3 regions of the Kitasatospora sp. NPDC051914 genome follow, and region 2 is predicted to be linked to each of the others. Evidence: riboswitches for the same ligand, from Rfam matches in the RefSeq annotation. Region 2 holds a riboswitch; each other region holds the start of a gene.
The links. A riboswitch is a leader RNA that binds a small molecule or an ion and turns the genes downstream of it on or off. The one in region 2 is predicted to bind cobalamin.

Region 1: linked by a shared signal. The riboswitch ahead of AB0M03_RS34775 (cobalamin biosynthesis protein) and the one ahead of AB0M03_RS18205 (HoxN/HupN/NixA family nickel/cobalt transporter) in region 2 are both predicted to bind cobalamin.
Region 3: linked by a shared signal. The riboswitch ahead of AB0M03_RS10700 (ribonucleoside-diphosphate reductase subunit alpha) and the one ahead of AB0M03_RS18205 (HoxN/HupN/NixA family nickel/cobalt transporter) in region 2 are both predicted to bind cobalamin.

Annotation. Positions count from the first base shown of each region.
Region 1 is NZ_JBFAXX010000080.1:6,192-9,456, reverse strand. Features, by position in the region: gene AB0M03_RS34780 (helix-turn-helix transcriptional regulator) at 238-927, opposite strand; cobalamin riboswitch at 1,133-1,268, shown strand; gene AB0M03_RS34775 (cobalamin biosynthesis protein) at 1,382-2,359, shown strand; gene AB0M03_RS34770 (cobyric acid synthase) at 2,356-3,265, shown strand, end outside.
Region 2 is NZ_JBFAXX010000025.1:34,882-38,146, reverse strand. Features, by position in the region: gene AB0M03_RS18210 (DMT family transporter) at 37-885, shown strand; gene AB0M03_RS18205 (HoxN/HupN/NixA family nickel/cobalt transporter) at 927-2,042, opposite strand; cobalamin riboswitch at 2,074-2,283, opposite strand; gene AB0M03_RS18200 (metalloregulator ArsR/SmtB family transcription factor) at 2,366-2,728, shown strand; gene AB0M03_RS18195 (phosphatidylinositol-specific phospholipase C domain-containing protein) at 2,920-3,265, shown strand, end outside.
Region 3 is NZ_JBFAXX010000012.1:78,334-81,598, reverse strand. Features, by position in the region: gene AB0M03_RS10705 (LamG domain-containing protein) at 32-1,126, opposite strand; cobalamin riboswitch at 1,294-1,437, shown strand; gene AB0M03_RS10700 (ribonucleoside-diphosphate reductase subunit alpha) at 1,648-3,265, shown strand, end outside.

The sequences.
Region 1 (3,265 bases), on a different contig from region 2:
GCGCTCCCAGTCCACGCCCGGCCCCGGACCGCGGCCACCCGAACGGGTCCGTCCGGGCGGCGGCGCAGGGGTGCCCCATCAGGGACGCGTGGGGGCACCTCCCGGCCGAAGGCTGGGGGAGAACTGCGCAATTCGGATGTGGGCCGCCGTACAGAACATGGGTCGGCCCATGCCGCCACGACACCCGCATCCGAATTGCGCAGTTCCCCCCGCCCCTGAGTGGTAGCCCCGGGCACCCTAGACCGGGACGTCCGTCCCCGGCCGGGACAGCAGTTCCCAGAAGCGGTCGGCGAGCGGGCGGGCCGGGGGGCGGGCGGCGTCCGGGACGGCGGAGCCCCAGTGGGCGGGGACGAGGTACTCGTCCTGGAGGTCCGCGAGGACCTCGCCGAGCACCGGGTCCGGGACGGGCACGAGCCTGGCCACCGCCCGCAGCCGGGCCTGCCAGCGGCCGTCGACGACCTGCCGCAGCAGGAGCTCCAGCTCGTCCTGACGGCCGGTCACGTGCACCAGCGCCCGCAGGGTCAGGCCGAGTGCGTGCGCCAGTGCGAGGCTCTGCTCCTCGTCGGCGTCCCAGTGGCCGGTGTCCTCGGCCCTGGCGTACGTCTGCACACTGACCCCGATCCGGCGGGCGGCCTGCTCCCTGGTCAGCTCGCGCGACAGCCGGAAGTCGCGGAGGGTCGCCGGGCGGACGCCCATCAGCTGCACGGGCGGGCACCACAGCGCCCTCGACAGGGCGACGAACTCCTCCTCCGAGGGCCGCAGCTCACCGGCCTCCCAGGCCGCCACATGGGCGGGCAGCAGCCGGACGCCGTGTGCGGCCATGGCCTCGGCGACCTGCTCCGGGGTCAGGCCGAGCCCGGCGCGGTGCGCCCGCGCGGCCTGCGGGGAGAACGGCACCGGCGGCGGGGAGGACGGTCTGCGTCGCATGCGACAAGAACGTACGGGCGGCCGCGCGCACCGACCCACTCGCCGAACGCACGAAGCGGGGCGCGCCGCCCGGGCCCGGGGCTGGAGGATCGTACGGGGCCCGGGGCGGTCGGAACGGCGACGGTGTGTGACCAACCCCTCCACAGGCTTTGTTGACTCCCGGTCGGGACGCGTGATGGGATCTCGGGGCCATACGGAGGCATGCAGAGGAAGCCGGTGCGAGTCCGGCGCGGTCCCGCCACTGTCACCGGGGAGCACGCTCGACCTGCATGGTCACGGCGGTCCGCGACAGGGCCGCTGGAAGGCCCGAGCGCGTGTCCGACCCGGAAGCCAGGAGACTCTCGCCGCCGGTTCGTCGATCCAGGGCGCGGACCCTGAGTGAGGACACGCACGCCATGCAGGCTGCCCAGCGGTCACCGCTGCGCCCCGACCGGGGAGCCGGGCCGTGGCCCGTGTGAACCCCTCCCCCTACCTGCTGGGCGCCGTCGCCGGCTACCTCGCCGACACCGCGCTGGCCGACCCCCGCCGCGGCCACCCGGTCGCCCTTTTCGGCACCGCGGCCGGCCGCCTGGAGCGCCGGCTCTGGCGCGACCACCGGGGCACCGGAGCCGCCTTCACCGCCCTGAGCGTGGGCACCGTCGCCGCCGGCGCCGTCCTCGCCGACCGCGCCCTGCGGCGGCGCCCCCGGGCACGGTCGGCCCTCGCCGCGGCCTCCGCCTGGACGGTGCTCGGCGGTACCTCCCTCACCCGCGAGGCCCGGACGATCGGCCGCTTCCTGGAGGCCGGCGACCTGGCCGCCGCCCGGGAGCGCCTGCCGCACCTGTGCGGCCGCGACCCCAGCGCCCTGGACGGGCAGCAGATCGCCCGTGCGGTCGTCGAGTCCGTCGCCGAGAACACCGCCGACGCCGTGGTCAACGCCCTCACCTGGGGCGCGCTGGCCGGCACCCCCGGGCTGCTGGCCTTCCGGGCCGTCAACACCCTGGACGCGATGGTCGGCCACCGCTCGCCGCGCCACCTGCGCTTCGGCTGGGCCTCCGCCCGGCTCGACGACGTGGCCGGCTGGCCCGGTGCCCGGCTGACCGCGCTGCTGACGGTCGCCGCCGCGGAGCACCCGCGGGCCGCCTGGAAGGTCTGGCGGCGCGACGGGTCGTCACACCCCAGCCCCAACGCCGGACAGGCGGAATCGGCCTTCGCGGGCGGGCTCGGCGTGCGGCTCGGCGGCACCCTGCAGTACGGCGAGAGGGTGGAGCACCGGCCCGTCCTCGGCGCCGAACTCCGGCCGGTGGACGTCCCGGACATCGAGCGCGCCTGCCGGCTCTCCCGCCGCGTGGGGGTGCTGGCGCTGGCGGTGACGACGGCCGCCCACGCCCTCGGACGCACCGCACTCGGCCGTGTCCCCTCCATCACCGGTTCGCAAGGGAGTGTCACGTGACGAAGGCTCTGCTGGTGGCGGGGACGACCTCGGATGCGGGGAAGAGCGTGGTCACGGCGGGGATCTGCCGGTGGCTGGCCCGGCAGGGGGTGCGGGTGGCGCCGTTCAAGGCGCAGAACATGTCGCTGAACTCCTTCGTCACCGCGGACGGCGCCGAGATCGGCCGTGCCCAGGCGATGCAGGCCCAGGCCGCCCGGGTGGAGCCCGAGGCGGCGATGAACCCGGTGCTGCTGAAGCCGGGGGCGGACGGCCGCAGCCAGGTGGTGCTGCTCGGCAGGCCGGTGGCCGAGGTCGGGGCGCTGGACTACCGCGAGCGCAAGCCCGTCCTGCTGGAGCGGGCGCTGGAGTGCCTGGCGGACCTGCGCAGCCGGTACGAGGTGGTGGTCTGCGAGGGCGCCGGCTCCCCCGCCGAGATCAACCTGCGGGACCGGGACATCGCCAACATGGGCCTGGCCACGGCCGCGAACCTGCCGGTGGTGGTGGTCGGCGACATCGACCGCGGCGGGGTGTTCGCGGCGATGTACGGCACGCTGGCGCTGCTGTCCGCGCAGGACCAGTCGCTGGTGGCGGGCTGGTTCGTCAACAAGTTCCGCGGGGACGCCCGGCTGCTGGCGCCGGGCCTGGAGATGCTGCGGGAGCTGACGGGCCGTCCGGTGCTGGGCACGCTGCCGATGCTGCCCGGCCTGTGGCTGGACGCCGAGGACTCGCTGGACCTCTCCACCGCGGTGGAGAACCGTCCGACCGCGGCCCCGCGCGGCGCGGACGTGCTGCGGGTGGCCGTGGTGCGGCTGCCGCGGCTGTCGAACTTCACCGACGTGGACGCGCTGGCCCAGGAGCCGGGCGTGCTGGTGCGCTGGGCGACCCGGCCGGAGGAGCTGGCCGACGCCGACCTGGTGGTGCTGCCCG
Region 2 (3,265 bases):
ACGAGTCCAACCGACCGTACTCCGGAGTCCACTGTGCTGTCCCAGCTCCTCGCTCTCTCCGCCAGCCTGCTGTGGGGCGTGGCCGACTACGGCGGCGGCGCGCTGACCCGGCGGATGCCGGCGCTGACCGTGGTGCTCGCCTCCCAGGCCACCGCGGCGGCACTGCTCGTGGCGGCCGTCCTGGCGACCGGCGGCCCCGGCCCGTTCACGGCCGGCCTGTGGTCCGCCGTCGCCGCCGGCGCGATCGGGCCGTTCGCCATGCTCGCCTTCTACCGGGCACTCGCCCTCGGGCCCATGGGCGTCGTCTCGCCGCTGGCCACCGTGGGCGTCGCGGTGCCGGTCGGCGTCGGCCTGGCGCTCGGCGAACGGCCGGGCCCCGTCCAGGCCGCCGGGATCGCCGTCGCCGTCCTCGGGGTGGCCCTGGCCGGCGGCCCGCAGCGCGGCGGCGGCGCGGTCGGCGCCAGGGTGCTGGTGCTGACGCTCGGCGCGGCCTTCGGCTTCGGCGCGGTGATGGCGCTGATCGCCCACGCCTCGGCCGGGGGCGGCCTGCTGCTCGCCCTGTGCGTGCAGCGGCTGTGCAACATCGCGGTGGGCGGCGCCCTGCTGCTGGCCCGGGGCCGCGGGCGCCGGCCGGCCGGGCCCGGGGCCGTCCTGCGGCACCTGCCCGTACTGACCGCCGTGGGCGTGGCCGACGTGGCCGCCAATGCGACCTTCGCCGTCGCCTCCGACAGCGGGCCCGTGGCGGTGGCCGCCGTGCTGGCCTCGCTCTACCCGGTGGTCACCGCGCTGATGGCCCGCGGGCTGCTCAAGGAGCGGCTGCAGCGGGTGCAGGTGGTCGGCGCCGGCCTCGCGGTGGCCGGCACACTGCTGCTGGCGGCGGGCTGACGCACCGTCCGCCCGCGTACCGGGCCTGCGGCCCGCGCCGCTCAGGCCCGCCGCTCCGGCGCCCACCGCTTCTCCACCCCGGCGATCCGCCAGTAGCCGATCGCCACCGCCCAGACCACCACGAACAGGCCGACGATGACGAAGCCCACGTTGTCCAGGCTCAGCCCGGCGACCCAGCCCGTCACCGGGTCGGCCAGGCCGAGCTTGTCGTGCAGTACCGCCACCAGCTCGATCGTGCCGATGACGAACGCCACCGCGATCGACAGCCCGGTGATGGCCAGGTTGTAGAAGACCTTCCGCACCGGGTTGGAGAACGCCCACTGGTAGGCGAAGTTCATGAACGTGCCGTCCAGCGTGTCGAACAGGCTCATGCCCGCGGCGAACAGCAGCGGCAGGCAGACGATCGCGTACCAGGGCAGGCCCGCCGCCGCGCCCGAGCCCGCCATCACCATCAGGGTCACCTCGGTGGCGGTGTCGAAGCCGAGGCCCAGCACCATGCCGACCGGGAACATCTGGCCGGGGCGGGAGATCGAACGGGTGGCCCGGCCGAGGACGCGGTTCATCAGGCCTCGGGAGTCCAGCTGCCGCTCCAGCTCCGCCTCGTCGTACGAGCCGGCGCGCATCGCCCGGAACACCCGGAGGATGCCGAGCAGCGCGACCAGGTTCAGCGCGGCGATCAGGTAGAGGAAGGCGCCGGAGGCGGTGGTGCCGATCGTGCCGAGCACCTGGTGCGCCGCCGACCCGTCGTCCATCAGCACCCCGGCCAGCTGCGCGCCGCCCGCCACCAGGGCGGCCATCAGCACCACCATCGAGGAGTGCCCGAGGGCGAACCAGAAGCCCACCGAGACCGGGCGCCGGCCGTCGGCCATCAGCTTGCGGGTGGTGTTGTCGATCACCGCGATGTGGTCGGCGTCGAAGGCGTGCCGCATGCCGAGGGTGTAGGCGGTGATGCCGAGGCCCGCGCCGAAGACCTGGGTGCCCACCTCGTACTTCTCCGGCACGACCAGCAGGAAGAGCGTGCCGAAGGCCGCGACGTGCATCGCGAGGATGACCGCCATCAGGCCGGCGGTGCGCAGGGTGTCCTCCCGCCGCCAGCGGAAGGCCGGCGGTCCGGAGGCGGTCGGCGGCGCGGCCGTACCGGTTGCGGGCAGGGTCATCTGCGGATCACGCTCCAGCACCTCGTGGAATGACGTCGTGAGATGCCGTGGCCGGTCTCCTGGCTCACGGGGAGGTTCCGACGGTGCCCGTACCCGGCCTTCCCAGGCGCGCTGCTGCGCCCAGTGACCCGCAAAGGGGTACGGATTGACTCCCCGTTCACAGTGGCGAGGGCCGCTCCGGACTCGGACCCGCGAGGGTCCTCCACCGGTCTTCCCGAACACCACGGCTGTTCCACCGTAGGGGTGACGGACCGACAGCTGCAAGCCTGCAGACCTGCGCAGGTGTCGGAGATCACGGTCGGACGGCCTGCGAGAATGCCGCCATGCACCTCGTCCCCGCCGACCGCGCCGGCCACCGCACCATCGACGGGCACCGGGTCTGCGAGGCCATCGCGGCGATCGGCGACACCGCCCGTGTCCGTGCCTGGGCCGACCGCTTCGCCCTGCTCGCCGACCCCGGACGGCTGTCGCTGCTGCTCGCCCTGCACACCACGGGGCCGCTCGCCGTGACCGACCTCGCCGTCGCGGCCGGCATGCGCGACCCGGCGGTCTCCCAGGCGCTGCGGCTGCTGCGCGCCGCGGGCGTGGTCGCGGGCGAGCGGGACGGCCGCGTGGTGCGGTACCGGCTCACCGACCCGGCGGTCGCGGAGGTGCTGGAGCACGGCGTGCTCGGCCGTCCGGAGTGAGGGTCACCCGGGTCGGGGCCGCCCGGCTGGGGCTCGCCGGAGTGAGATCGGCTGCGCCGCACGCAGTATGACGGGGGATCGGCTTCGGCCAAGTTTTCTTGTCATGTCACCTCGAAGCCGCTCCGGTGGCCCATGCTTCCGGAGGCGGCCCGTCCGGGCCGCCGTTCCCAGGCTCCTGACGAGGAGACACCGTGAAGCTTCGCCGTACGTTCGCCGTGGGACTGCTGGCCGCAGCCACCGCCCTGATCCCCGCGCACCAGTCCGGCGCCGCCGCCGGCGGCGGCCTGCCCTTCGGCTCGGCCACCACCGTCGGCCTCCACAACACCTACGACCCGGCCGCGTTCCCGTTCCTCGCGCAGAGCCTGGACACCGGCACCGGAATGATCGAACTGGACGTCTGGACGGACACCGTCACCAAGGAGTGGAAGGTCAGCCACTCCAACCCGCTCGGCAACGCCAACAACTGCACCGCCGCGAGCAGCCCCGCCCAGCTCTACAGCGGCGGCACCAACAAGAACCTCGAGCACTGCCTCGACG
Region 3 (3,265 bases), on a different contig from region 2:
GGCCGTGTCCGCGCTGCGGCGTTCCGCCGGCTCAGCCGCCGACGAGCCAGGAACCGGCCGGCTTGGCGCTCAGTCCGGTGCCGCCGGTCTTCAGGCTGGCGACCTGCTGGGGGTTCAGGACCTCGTCCCACACGATGATCCGGCCGATCACCCCGGCCCAGCTGCCGCCCCAGATGCCGTGGTGCCGGCTGCGGCCGAGCTGCAGCGGGCCGGGGCCCGCCCAGATGCCGCCGTTGAGCTTGGCGGTGGCCGCCTGCGCGCCGTTGACGTAGAGCGTGATGCTGTGCTGCCCTGCGTCGTACACGCCGGTGAGCAGCGCCCACTGGCCCACCGTCTGCACGCTGTCCGGGGCCGCCGCCACCACGACGGTGCCGTCCGCGCCCCCGTCGGCGGTCTGCACCCGGAACGCCCAGGCCTTCTTGCCGTTGGCGTCGTCGCGGGCGAGGTCGAAGGAGTACGAAATGCCGTCGCCCTGGCTGATCGCCGTGCGGGAGCCGCCCGGCGCCTCGTTGTAGACCCAGGCGGAGATCGAGAAGCTCTTGGTGACGTCGATCACCTGGTTCGCCGACTGGGCGAAGGAGTTGCCGTTGCTGCGCAGGCGCAGCGCGTATCCGCCCTGGACCTCGCTGACCTGCGCGTCCGGGCCCATCGCGATGTTCGCCTGGCCGGAGCGGTCGGCGAGCAGTTCGGGCTGGCCGGGCACGGTGGGCGAGTTGGCCGAGGCGGTCGAGCCGGAGCCGGACGGGCGCGGGGAGGCGGAGGTGGACGCGCCCGAGGACGGACCGGCCTCCGGGGTGCCGTGCACGCCCTTCATGACGGCCAGTCCGACCGCACCGCCCAGCAGACAGGCGGTCAGCACGATGCCGCCCGTCCAGATCAGCTTCTTGCGGCGCGACCGGGCCTCGTGCTGTTCGGCGAGCGCCTCCCAGTCGGGCATCGCGGTCGCGGGCTGCTGCTGCGGAACGGCCCACTGCTGCTGCGACGGGAAGCCGGGCGGCGTGCCGAAGCCGACCTGCGGCGGGAAGGACTGGGCACCCTGTGCCCCCTGCTCCGCGGGATTCGCCGGTCCCTCTTGGGACCCGGGCTGACCCGTCCAACCGGGCGTGGCCCCCGTACCGTCACTCATGGCCAGAGATCGTAGGCCATGGGGTGCGGCGCAGTCTCGGGTGGTGACCGTTCCGTGAGCACAACGGGTGGGTCAGGGGCGGGTCGGATGTGCACACTGCGCTCACCGGAGTGTGTCCAGCCACGGACGCGACACGCTGCGTGCACAAGATATGGGGGTACATCACGGAGACACCACTACATGTATGCTCACTCTCGCTGTCGACGCAGGGGAACCCGGTGCAAGTCCGGGACTGCCCCGCAACGGTGAGCAGGCCCGTGAACGTCCGGGCCCGCACAGTCCGAGGGCCTGCCGACGGTGTGCCACCGGCTTCCCCGCAGATGCCATGAAGCACAGCTGTACGTCCGGGCCTCGCGGGTGGGCCGGGTGGCGACGCGCGCCTCGACTCGGATCGGGCGTGCCGTTCTGCCCTGCCGCGCGCACGCCCTGACGCACCCCCGGCCCCAGGCCCGCGGGGTACCCGAAGCGTCCGCTGCCGCCACAGGAGAGAGTGCGCCTTGACCGTCGCTGCCTCAGTCACCCTGCCCTCCCAGGGAATCGCCGAGTCCGCCCAGACCGACCCCGGTGCTGCGCTGCTCCGGCTGCTCACCGACCGCAGCACCGACCTCCCCCAGGTGGACCCCGGCCACGTCGCCGCCGCCGCACTGCGCGGCCGTCACGCCGGCTCCGACTTCGCGGAGCTGCGCGGGCTGGCCGTGGAGGCCGCCGCGTCGATGATCGCCGAGGACCCGCAGTACTCGAAGCTCGCGGCCCGCCTGCTGGCGCTGGAGATCCGCGACGAGGCGGTCTCCCAGGGCGCGGTCACCTTCGCCGCCTCGATCGCCGTCGGCCACGCCGAGGGCCTGATCGGCGACACCACCGCGGCCTTCGTGGCCAAGCACGCGGACGCCTTCGACGCCCTGGTCGACCTGCAGGGCGACGACCGCTTCGAGTACTTCGGCCTGCGCACCGTGCAGTCCCGCTACCTGCTGCGCCACCCGATCACCCGCAAGGTGGTCGAGACCCCGCAGTACTTCCTGCTGCGCGTCGCCGCGGGCCTCGCGGTCGGCGACAGCGAGCAGTCGGTGGCCGAGGTGGCGGAGCTGTACCGGCTGATGAGCCGTCTGGAGTACCTGACGTCCTCTCCGACGCTGTTCAACTCCGGCACCAAGCACCCGCAGATGTCCTCCTGCTACCTGCTGGACTCGCCGCTGGACAACCTGGACTCGATCTACAGCCGCTACGCGCAGATCGCCCGGCTGTCCAAGCACGCCGGCGGCATCGGCCTGTCCTACTCGCGCATCCGCTCCCGCGGCAGCCTGATCCGCGGCACCAACGGCCAGTCCAACGGCATCGTGCCGTTCCTGCGCACCCTGGACTCCTCGGTCGCCGCGGTCAACCAGGGCGGCCGCCGCAAGGGCGCCGCCTGCGTGTACCTGGAGACCTGGCACGCCGACATCGAGGAGTTCCTGGAGCTCCGCGACAACACCGGCGAGGAGGCCCGGCGCACCCACAACCTCAACCTGGCGCACTGGATCCCGGACGAGTTCATGCGCCGGGTCAACGCCGACGAGGACTGGTCGCTGTTCTCCCCCGCCGACGTCCCCGAGCTGGTCGACCTGTGGGGCGCCGACTTCGACGAGGCGTACCGCAAGGCCGAGCAGGCCGGCAAGGCCGTCCGCACCATCCCGGCGCAGACCCTGTACGCCCGGATGATGCGCACCCTGGCGCAGACCGGCAACGGCTGGATGACCTTCAAGGACGCCTCCAACCGGGCCGCCAACCAGACCGCGCTGCCCGGCCGCACCGTGCACTCGTCCAACCTGTGCACGGAGATCCTGGAGGTCACCGACGACTCCGAGACGGCCGTCTGCAACCTCGGCTCGGTCAACCTGGGCGCCCACGTCGCCGCCGGCGCCACCGCCGCCGACCTCGTGAACGCGATGGACTGGGAGCGCCTGGACGCCACCGTCCGCACCGCGGTGACCTTCCTCGACCGGGTCATCGACATCAACTTCTACCCGACCACCGAGGCGGGCACGTCCAACTCCCGCTGGCGGCCGGTCGGCCTCGGCGTGATGGGCCTGCAGGACGTCTTCTTCCAGCTGCGGATCGACTTCGACTCCGCCGAGGCGAAGACCCTCTCCACCCTGATCTCCG